Regions from separate parts of the Scopulibacillus cellulosilyticus genome, predicted to be linked through region 1. Evidence: riboswitches for the same ligand, from Rfam matches in the RefSeq annotation. Region 1 holds a riboswitch; the other holds the start of a gene.
What was found. A riboswitch is a leader RNA that binds a small molecule or an ion and turns the genes downstream of it on or off. The one in region 1 is predicted to bind FMN.

Region 1 (4,432 bases):
GTCAATCTGATTTGAATAGGCAATAATTTTAAAATCACCGTAGTCGGTCGGCAAGTCAACAGCGACTTCACGTTTTACCAGCGGATCGTGTTCCTTTCGATATTGTATTAAATCTTCTATAGTAATCATTTTTAAATGAAATTGATCTGCGATTTTCCTTAAATCAGGAACTCTGGCCATCTGACCATCTTCTTTCAAAATTTCGCATATCACACCGGCTGGACGGGCACCTGACAAACGGGCGAGGTCTACCGCCGCTTCCGTATGTCCCGCTCTTCTTAACACACCGCCTGACTTGGCAATGAGCGGAAAAATATGACCCGGCCGTTTAAAATCACAGGCTTCGGCAAATGGGTCTACCAAAGCTTGGATCGTTTCTGAACGTTCAAAAGCTGAAATCCCGGTTGTTGTGTTTTTATGGTCAACACTTACTGTAAATGCAGTGCCATTAGAATCTGTATTATGGTCAACCATCGGACTTAATTGAAGTCTTGAGGCTGTTTCTTCATCAATTGGCGCACAAAGCAATCCGCGGCCTTCGGTAACCATAAAATTAATCACTGCAGGTGTCGCTTTATCAGCTAATGCGAGAAAATCTCCTTCATTTTCGCGGTTTTCATCATCACAAACGATAATCACACTGCCTGCTTTTAAATCTTCAATCGCTTCTTCAATAGAATCAAAGAGTTGTCCTTGTTCTGCTTTTTTATCCATTGATAAACCCGCTCTCTTTTAATTTTGTTATCGTTAAACCTTGTGAATCCTCGCTGCTGTCGCGTTGCTGAATAAATTTCTCAATATACTTGCCGACAACGTCTGTTTCAATATTAACAATATCATTAACGCCTTTTTCCCCTAATATTGTATGAGTCATCGTGTGAGGAATAAGAGAAATCAAAAATTCATTTTCATTTAAACCAAAAATAGTTAAGCTCGTTCCATCAACCGTAACTGAACCTTTATATACCATGTAATGTGATAACTGTTCAGAGACTTTTATCGTGTAGTAAACAGCGTTATCTACGGCTTCCTTTTTTGTTATCATACCAATTCCATCAACATGCCCTGAAACAATATGGCCGCCAAGCCGGCCGTTAGCCGCCATCGCCCTTTCTAAATTCACTTTAGAGCCTGTCCGGCATTGGCTGAGGGATGTTGCTTTTACCGTCTCAGGCATTAAGTCAACGGTAAAAATACTGTCCTGAAAATGATTAACCGTTAAACAGACACCGTTAACCGCTATACTATCGCCTAATGAAACATCCTTTATAATTTGCGGAGCTTCAATCGTCATAACGACAGCATCTCCTGATTGCTCAATCATTCTTATTGTCCCTATTTCTTCAATAATTCCGGTAAACATGTTAATTATTCCCCCTTTACATGAGCAACAATTTTCAAATCGTTCCCTATCTTTGTCATTTCTTCAAATTCCAGAGGCAGCGCATCTGCCAGACTGGCTGCACCTTTTCCGCCAAAAGCTGTTAAAGCATCCTGACCGCCTATAATTTTTGGTGCGATATAAGCGATGATTTGATTCACTTTACCTGTTTGAAGAAATGCGTCATGGACACTTGAGCCTCCTTCTACAAGCAAGGTAACGATTTCTTTTTGGCCTAAAAAGGTGAGAACGTTATAAATGGATAAATTTTCAAAATAGTATATATTGGCACCCCGGGTTTTTAAGTCCGCTGCTTTTTGACTATTTTCATGCTCTTTAGAAGTTAAAATCCATGTTGGCGCAAGGCCATCATTTACTATAATTGCCTCGATCGGTGTTCTTAAATGGCGATCCAATATGATCCGGATAGGGTGACGGCCTTGATGATCGTCAAGGCGCGTTGTCAGTGACGGGTTATCAGCTAACACAGTACCAATGCCAACTAAAATCGCATCGTGTGTATGCCTTAAGTAATGTCCGTCCTTTCTCGCTTCTGGGCCGGTAATCCACTTACTTTCACCGCTTGCAGTTGCCATTTTCCCATCTAAGCTGACAGCCATTTTTATTGTTACATAAGGTTTTTTGGTTTTAATATAATGAAAAAAGCTTTGATAATATTGACGAGCCTCATCCTCCATGACTCCAACCGTAACCTCAATTCCGGCATCTTCTAATTTTTTTATACCTGTTCCGGCAACTTGAGGATTGGGATCAACTGTTGCAATAACAACCCGCGAGATATCCTTTTCAATAATTAAATCAGCGCACGGCGGCGTTTTCCCAAAATGGCTGCAAGGTTCCAGCGTCACATATATCGTTCCGCCTTTCGCCTTTTGACCCGCCATATTTAAAGCATGTACTTCCGCATGTGCTTCTCCAGCTTTTAAATGAGCACCTAAACCGACGATTCGACCATGATTAACAACAATAGCTGCTACGGCAGGATTCGGGCTTGTTTGTCCTGAGGTTCCTTTAACCATATTTAAAGCCAATGACATGTACTCAATATCAGACACACTCTTCACTCCCTTCATAAGAAAACAATGAACACCAAAAACCCCGAGAACAATTGTCCTCGGGGTTCAAACGATTCCATAGGAAATAAGCCATAAAAATAAGCATAGATAACCTATTTTTATAGTATCCGTTATGATTCGCAGTTTTACTTATACTATCTCTTATCTTATATATCTATGATTAGTCCTTAAACAATATACATAGATATAAATCCTGATAGTATCAGAAAACATCGGCCTTCTCCCATCCAGACTTTTACTGTCGGTTCTGGTTTTTCACCAGATCCACCGCTTGAGTTTCACTCGCACGGGTCACGGACTTAGAAGCAGAATTTGCTTCATCACCGTCGGTAGGGAATTTCACCCAACCCCGAAGGCATACTTATATTCAATTAGTACATGTTCAACATCACTGTTTGTAAATCTATTATACACAAAAAAGCTGTCTTTTGTCTAATTATTAACTAAAACTGATTGAATCAGCGGTAATTCATGTTTAATTAAATCCTCGTATGTTTCTCTTTGAATAACCAGTTGTGCTGATCCATTTTCGACAAATACGACCGCAGGTTTCGGAATACGGTTATAATGGTTTGCCATCGCATATCCGTAAGCTCCTGTACAAAAAACAGCAAGAATATCGTTAGGCTCTGTTACTTTCGGCAGTTTAGCATCCCAGATTAAAATATCTCCGCTTTCGCAGCACTTACCCGCAACCGTTACTGTATCATCAGCGGGTGCCAGTGCCTTATTAGCTACCATGCATTCATATTTAGCCTGATAAAGGGCCGGTCTCAGATTATCCGTCATTCCGCCATCTACAGAAATATACTTTCTTGTTTGGGGAATATCTTTGAAAGCACCTATCGTATAAAGGGTTGTTCCCGCTTCACCAACTAAAATTCTGCCCGGTTCCACCCAGATTTCCGGATAAGCCATACTAAGCCTGTTACATTCTTCAATAACCGTATCGACAATTGTATCAACAAATTTTTCAATCATTAGCGGTTCGTCTTCTTCAGAATATTTAATACCAAAGCCGCCGCCCACATTTAAAACATTCAACTGAAAACCATATTGTTTTCTCCATTTATCAAACTTCTGAAACATTTTGTTAATTGCTTGCGCAAAACTTTTATCATTAAAAATTTGCGAGCCAATATGGCAATGAAGCCCCTTTAATACAATATTCGGCGAATCACTGGTCATCTGTATCGCCTCTTCTAAGCTGCCGTTATTAAGGTTAAATCCAAATTTAGAATCCTCTTGACCAGTCATAATGTAAGTGTGGGTATGTGCTTCGACACCGGGCGTCGTCCTTAAAAGAACATCAATCGTTTGATGACGTTCCGCGCAAAGTTGATCCAATAAAGTTAATTCATAAAAATTATCAACAATAATTGTTCCTATTTTTTCATCTAAAGCCAGTTTAAGTTCATCCGGTGTCTTATTATTTCCATGAAAGTGAATCCGTTCAGGCGGAAATCCCGCCTTAACAGCAGTATACAATTCACCTCCGGATACAACATCCAATGATAAATCTAATTCATTTATAAGTTGTATCATGGCAATTGAGGAAAAAGCTTTGCTGGCATATGCCACTTGCCACGGTACTTCACGCCGCGAAAAAGCTTTTTTAAATTCTGCCACCTTTTCCTTAATTAATGCAATATCGTAAACATATAGCGGTGAACCATATTCCCTAACTAACTTTACAGTGTCTACACCGCCAATTGTAAGATGACCATTCTCATTAACTTCTTGTGTGCCTCGCATAAAAAATATTCCCCTTTCCTAGGCGGGCACTACTCCAACATGATGAAAATAAAGGAAACTTGGCTGGTGACAAGCCTCCCGGCGAAGTCAACCGCTTAGTACTCCAGAGCACAAGTCTCACTAGCTCACTCTGATCGCAGACTCGCTTTGCTGCTCTTATACTATCTTCCTTATCTTGGCACCTGCGTTGAGCCGCTTC
Region 2 (4,432 bases), on a different contig from region 1:
CGGTATTGGAGAAGCTAAATTGCCTTCTGCTGAAAAACAAGCCGGGGACATGATAGCCCACGACTTTATTATTTCTGCTGTTCATGAACATCCAAACGATATTCTGATATTAACTACAGCAAATCAAGGAAATTTAGCAAGGGCTATTGAAAAAGATCCTGAAATCGTTAACTTAGTTGAAGATGTAATCCTTATGGGCGGCGCCGTAACAGTGCCGGGTAATATTACGCCTTATGCGGAAGCGAACATCTACCATGATGCGGAGGCGGCGCAATATACATTCCAATCCGGTATACCGATGACACTTGTCGGTTTGGATGTTACATTAAAAACTTTGCTTAGACGGTCAGTTTTAGATGAGTGGAAGGAAAAAGATACGCTTCTTTCACGTTCATTAGCTCACATGTGTGATTTTTATATGGATGCGTATGCCAAAGAGAATCCAAAATTGAATGGCTGTCCGCTTCATGATCCATTAACTGTTGGTGTGGCCATCGATCCTGCTTTTGTGAAAACTAAAACGATGACAGTTCATGTTAAAACGGAAGGTGCAGCAAAAGGTCAAACCGTCGGTGAAGAAAATTCAAATGGCAACATTAAAGTTTGCCTTGATGTTGATAGTGACCGCTTCGTTTCACATTTCTTAGACAGGGTTGTATCATAATGATTAAAAAGGATCTTCATGAAAAATGAAGGTTCTTTTTTATATGGGATGGGAATTTACCTTTCTTAATTTCTAAGATTAGGTAGAAATAAAATGGGTAAAAGTTAAAATTTCCGCCGATGTCCAAACAACTTTTTCGGGAAAGGCATAGTATGTATTGTGAGAAGCTTGAAGCTATCTCAAACTTCGATAAAGGAGCGATTGACGATATGGACGGATATGCAGGTGGATACGGCGGCGGCGCTGGCTTCGCGTTAATCGTTGTTTTGTTTATCTTATTAATTATTGTTGGTACTGCTTACGTCTGGTAAGCACCGCCTGAATGCTAAATAAAATAAGGCCTTCGCTCATTAGAGCGAAGGCCTTATTTGTTTATTTATACGTTGGGAAAGTATAAATTGGCTTAAGTGTAGATAATTCGACGCAGGAGCCAATTTTAAGTCCCAAGTATAAGGGCAACTAAGCCTCTGTCTAGCCTTTTAAGGCTTGCCAATCGGCAAGTTTTCTTTATTTTTCAGCAGGCACCATCGTCTTGATACGCGATTTAATTCTTGAATAAATGGGCACTGTGATAACTGTCAAAACAATACCTTTAAGTAAATTAAACGGCAGAACCGCAAAGATCACTAAGGTAAACAAACTGTGAATTTCATGGTTAATGCTTTGGCTCATAGCAATAGCCTGATCTGTCGTAAAACCAAGAAATAACGCATAGCTTGGGAAAATGATAAAATAGTTGGCAATCGTCATCACAACGGACATAAAAACTGTTCCAAAAATGAGACCGTACATTAAAGAAGACGCGGTTTTTTTCCTTTTATAAAACCAAGTCCCGGCTATAATAAACAGAGAACCTGCAATAAAGTTAGACATTTCACCAACTGGCACACCTGTTAGTGATCCCGAAATCAAATAGTGTAAAAAGTTTTTCAAAGCTTCGATTAATACACCTGCTGCCGGACCGAATAAAATGCCTCCGATAAGTGCAGGAATATCACTGAAATCCATTTGCAAAAATGCAGGAAAAATCGGCAATGGAAAAGAAATGGTTTGAATCAAAATAGCAATTGCCGACAATAAGGAAATTGTGACTGTTTTCTTTAAAGACGTTTTTTTCATCAGATCACCCCATTTTAATATTTTACCCAGAGTCTGATGATAACGCAGGTACCCGCCAAAAAATACCGCCCAAGGAATACATTCCTTGGGCGGTATTTTATATAGCATAGCTAAATAAATGAGCAAGTAAAAAAACTTAACTCATCATTAAACCATACGTATCATCCTTCTCCCATCCAGACTGTACTGTCGGTACTAGATTCTCACTAGATCCTGCCTTAACGGCTCGCGGACTTAGAGGCAAACCTCATCACCGCCGGTCGGGAATTTCACCCTGCCCTGAAGGAACGTCTTCATTATTTAATTCAATATTTATTATATATGATATTTCATCTTTTTTACAATCCTTTTGCACGATTTTTATTAATTCCTTAACCAATAACTTCAATTACTAAGAAAAAAGGATTTGGAGAAAATATTCATCAAAACAGTTGACTAATTTGCCATTTTTGAATACATTATTAGTGAGCATAGTTTTTCCCTAAGGAAACTTTTTTGTTAACGGGTTATTTTTAGGTGGGGAGGAAACTTTTTATGAGCAGTAAAACTTTATCGCAAAAATACGATATATCAAAAGAAGAAACAAATAAACATACAAATAGTCGTTCAGCGATGGCCGCATTAAGAGGGGATGTCAAAGGTATAAAAAGACTTTTGCCATTTCTTGGGCCGGCTTTTATAGCATCAGTTGCTTATATTGATCCCGGTAACTTTGCAACCAATATTACTGCTGGATCACAGTACGGTTACTTGCTTTTATGGGTCATTGTTGCGTCTAATTTAATGGCTGTCCTTATTCAATCATTATCGGCTAAACTAGGGATAGCAACGGGGAAGAATCTGCCGGAAATAGCGAGAGAGAGGTTCTCCAAAAAAACTTCAGTGTTTCTTTGGATACAAAGTGAACTCGTTATTATGGCCACAGACTTAGCCGAATTTATAGGTGCGGCGCTTGGCGTGTATTTATTGTTTCATATTTCGATGATTCCGGCTGCTGTCATTACCGCTATCGCTTCATTTGCGCTGCTTGAATTACAAAGAAAAGGTTACCGTCCTTTAGAAGCAGGTATAGCGGTAATGGTCTTTATCGTTGTATTAGCTTTCGTTTGCCAAGTTGTTCTGGCCAAACCTGATTCAATGTCTGTTCTCGAAGGGGCATTAATCCCTAGGTTTCACGGCGTACAAACTGTGCTGTTGGCAACGGGTATCCTTGGAGCGACGGTTATGCCGCACGCCATCTATCTTCATTCTCACCTTACGCAAAATCGTGTGGTCGGTCAAAATGAAAAAGAAAAGCGGCAAATATTCAGATTTGAATTTATTGATATTGTCATTGCAATGATCATTGCCGGCGCCATCAATATGAGCATGCTTATTGTTGGTGCAGCACTCTTTCATAAACATGGACTGCTTGTTGAAGATTTAGATGTTGCTTTTAATAAGTTTGGGCAATTGGTCGGTCCGACTTCCGCTATTTTATTTGGACTCGGTTTGTTAATAGCCGGGTTATCAAGTTCATCGGTTGGAACCATGTCGGGTGATGTGGTTATGCAAGGCTTTATTAAAAAACGCATTCCTATTTATTTAAGAAGATTTATTACCATGATTCCGCCGCTTGCCATTATCATATTCGGTGTTAATGCGACTTACGCCTTAGTCATGAGCCAAGTTGTGTTATCGTTTGGTATTGCTTTTGCACTTGTACCTTTGATTATGTTTACAAGTAATAAAAAGATAATGGGCGGACTGGTTAATCATAAATGGACGACAACTTTAGCTTGGATTGTCGCTGTGCTTGTTATCTTGTTAAATATATTTTTGCTGTATCAAACAATTTTTGGATAAAAGTAAAACTCGCCACCCAATTGGCGAGTTTTTTACATAAGGATATTGCTTATTCAGTTTGATCGGTATTTATTTGACAGATTGTTCAACGTCAACATATCCGGCGCCGTAAACATTTGGGTCATCGCCAAGTTTTTTTGCGCCTTTGATTAACATTTCTTTGACTTGATCCGGTGTTAAATCTTTTTGGCTCTCGAGTAAGAGGGCAACAGCACCGGCACATATAGGGGTTGCCATGGATGTTCCTGATAATGAAAGATAATTTTCATCAACTCTGCTTGACTTTTGCGTCTTATCAAGGAATGATGATGGCGAACGAAGAGAGATAATATTAACGCCTGGTGCAACGATATCAGGCTTTTCAACTCCGTAAATGGTTGGTCCGCGGCTTGAAAATTTGGCTATGATATCATCATTCGTATTATTAGTGTTTTTATCATCCATGGCGCCTACAGTAATGACTTTATTACTGAGTCCGGGGCTTGAGATGGTCTTAGGGTCAGGACCCTCGTTCCCTGCAGCGACACAGACAACAATACCGCTGTCCCAAGCTTTTTCCACTATACTTACCATAGGATCTGAATCCTCGCTATTCATCTTCTCAGGCGATCCGCCCAATGACATTGAAATAATATCAATTTTATGTTCATGATTATCATCTTCATTGTAATCAATACACCACTGGACGCCGTCGATGATAGTGGAAAGAGAGCCGGAACCCATTTTGTTTAATACTTTAACTCCTATGAGATTTGCTTCCGGCGCCGATCCGGCATATTTCCCTTCAGACAAAGCGCCATTTCC

Region 2: it holds a riboswitch for FMN, as region 1 does, so the genes downstream of both, ACFQRG_RS02070 (ECF transporter S component) here and ribD (bifunctional diaminohydroxyphosphoribosylaminopyrimidine deaminase/5-amino-6-(5-phosphoribosylamino)uracil reductase RibD) in region 1, are expected to answer to the same signal.

The regions. Positions count from the first base shown of each region.
Region 1 is NZ_JBHTCO010000001.1:114,908-119,339, reverse strand. Features, by position in the region: gene ACFQRG_RS00600 (bifunctional 3,4-dihydroxy-2-butanone-4-phosphate synthase/GTP cyclohydrolase II) at 1-714, opposite strand, end outside; gene ribE (riboflavin synthase) at 707-1,363, opposite strand; gene ribD (bifunctional diaminohydroxyphosphoribosylaminopyrimidine deaminase/5-amino-6-(5-phosphoribosylamino)uracil reductase RibD) at 1,369-2,457, opposite strand; FMN riboswitch at 2,690-2,839, opposite strand; gene lysA (diaminopimelate decarboxylase) at 2,911-4,233, opposite strand.
Region 2 is NZ_JBHTCO010000002.1:203,389-207,820, forward strand. Features, by position in the region: gene ACFQRG_RS02060 (nucleoside hydrolase) at 1-664, shown strand, start outside; gene ACFQRG_RS02065 (YjcZ family sporulation protein) at 874-975, shown strand; gene ACFQRG_RS02070 (ECF transporter S component) at 1,172-1,786, opposite strand; FMN riboswitch at 1,944-2,074, opposite strand; gene ACFQRG_RS02075 (Nramp family divalent metal transporter) at 2,318-3,628, shown strand; gene ACFQRG_RS02080 (S8 family peptidase) at 3,698-4,432, opposite strand, start outside.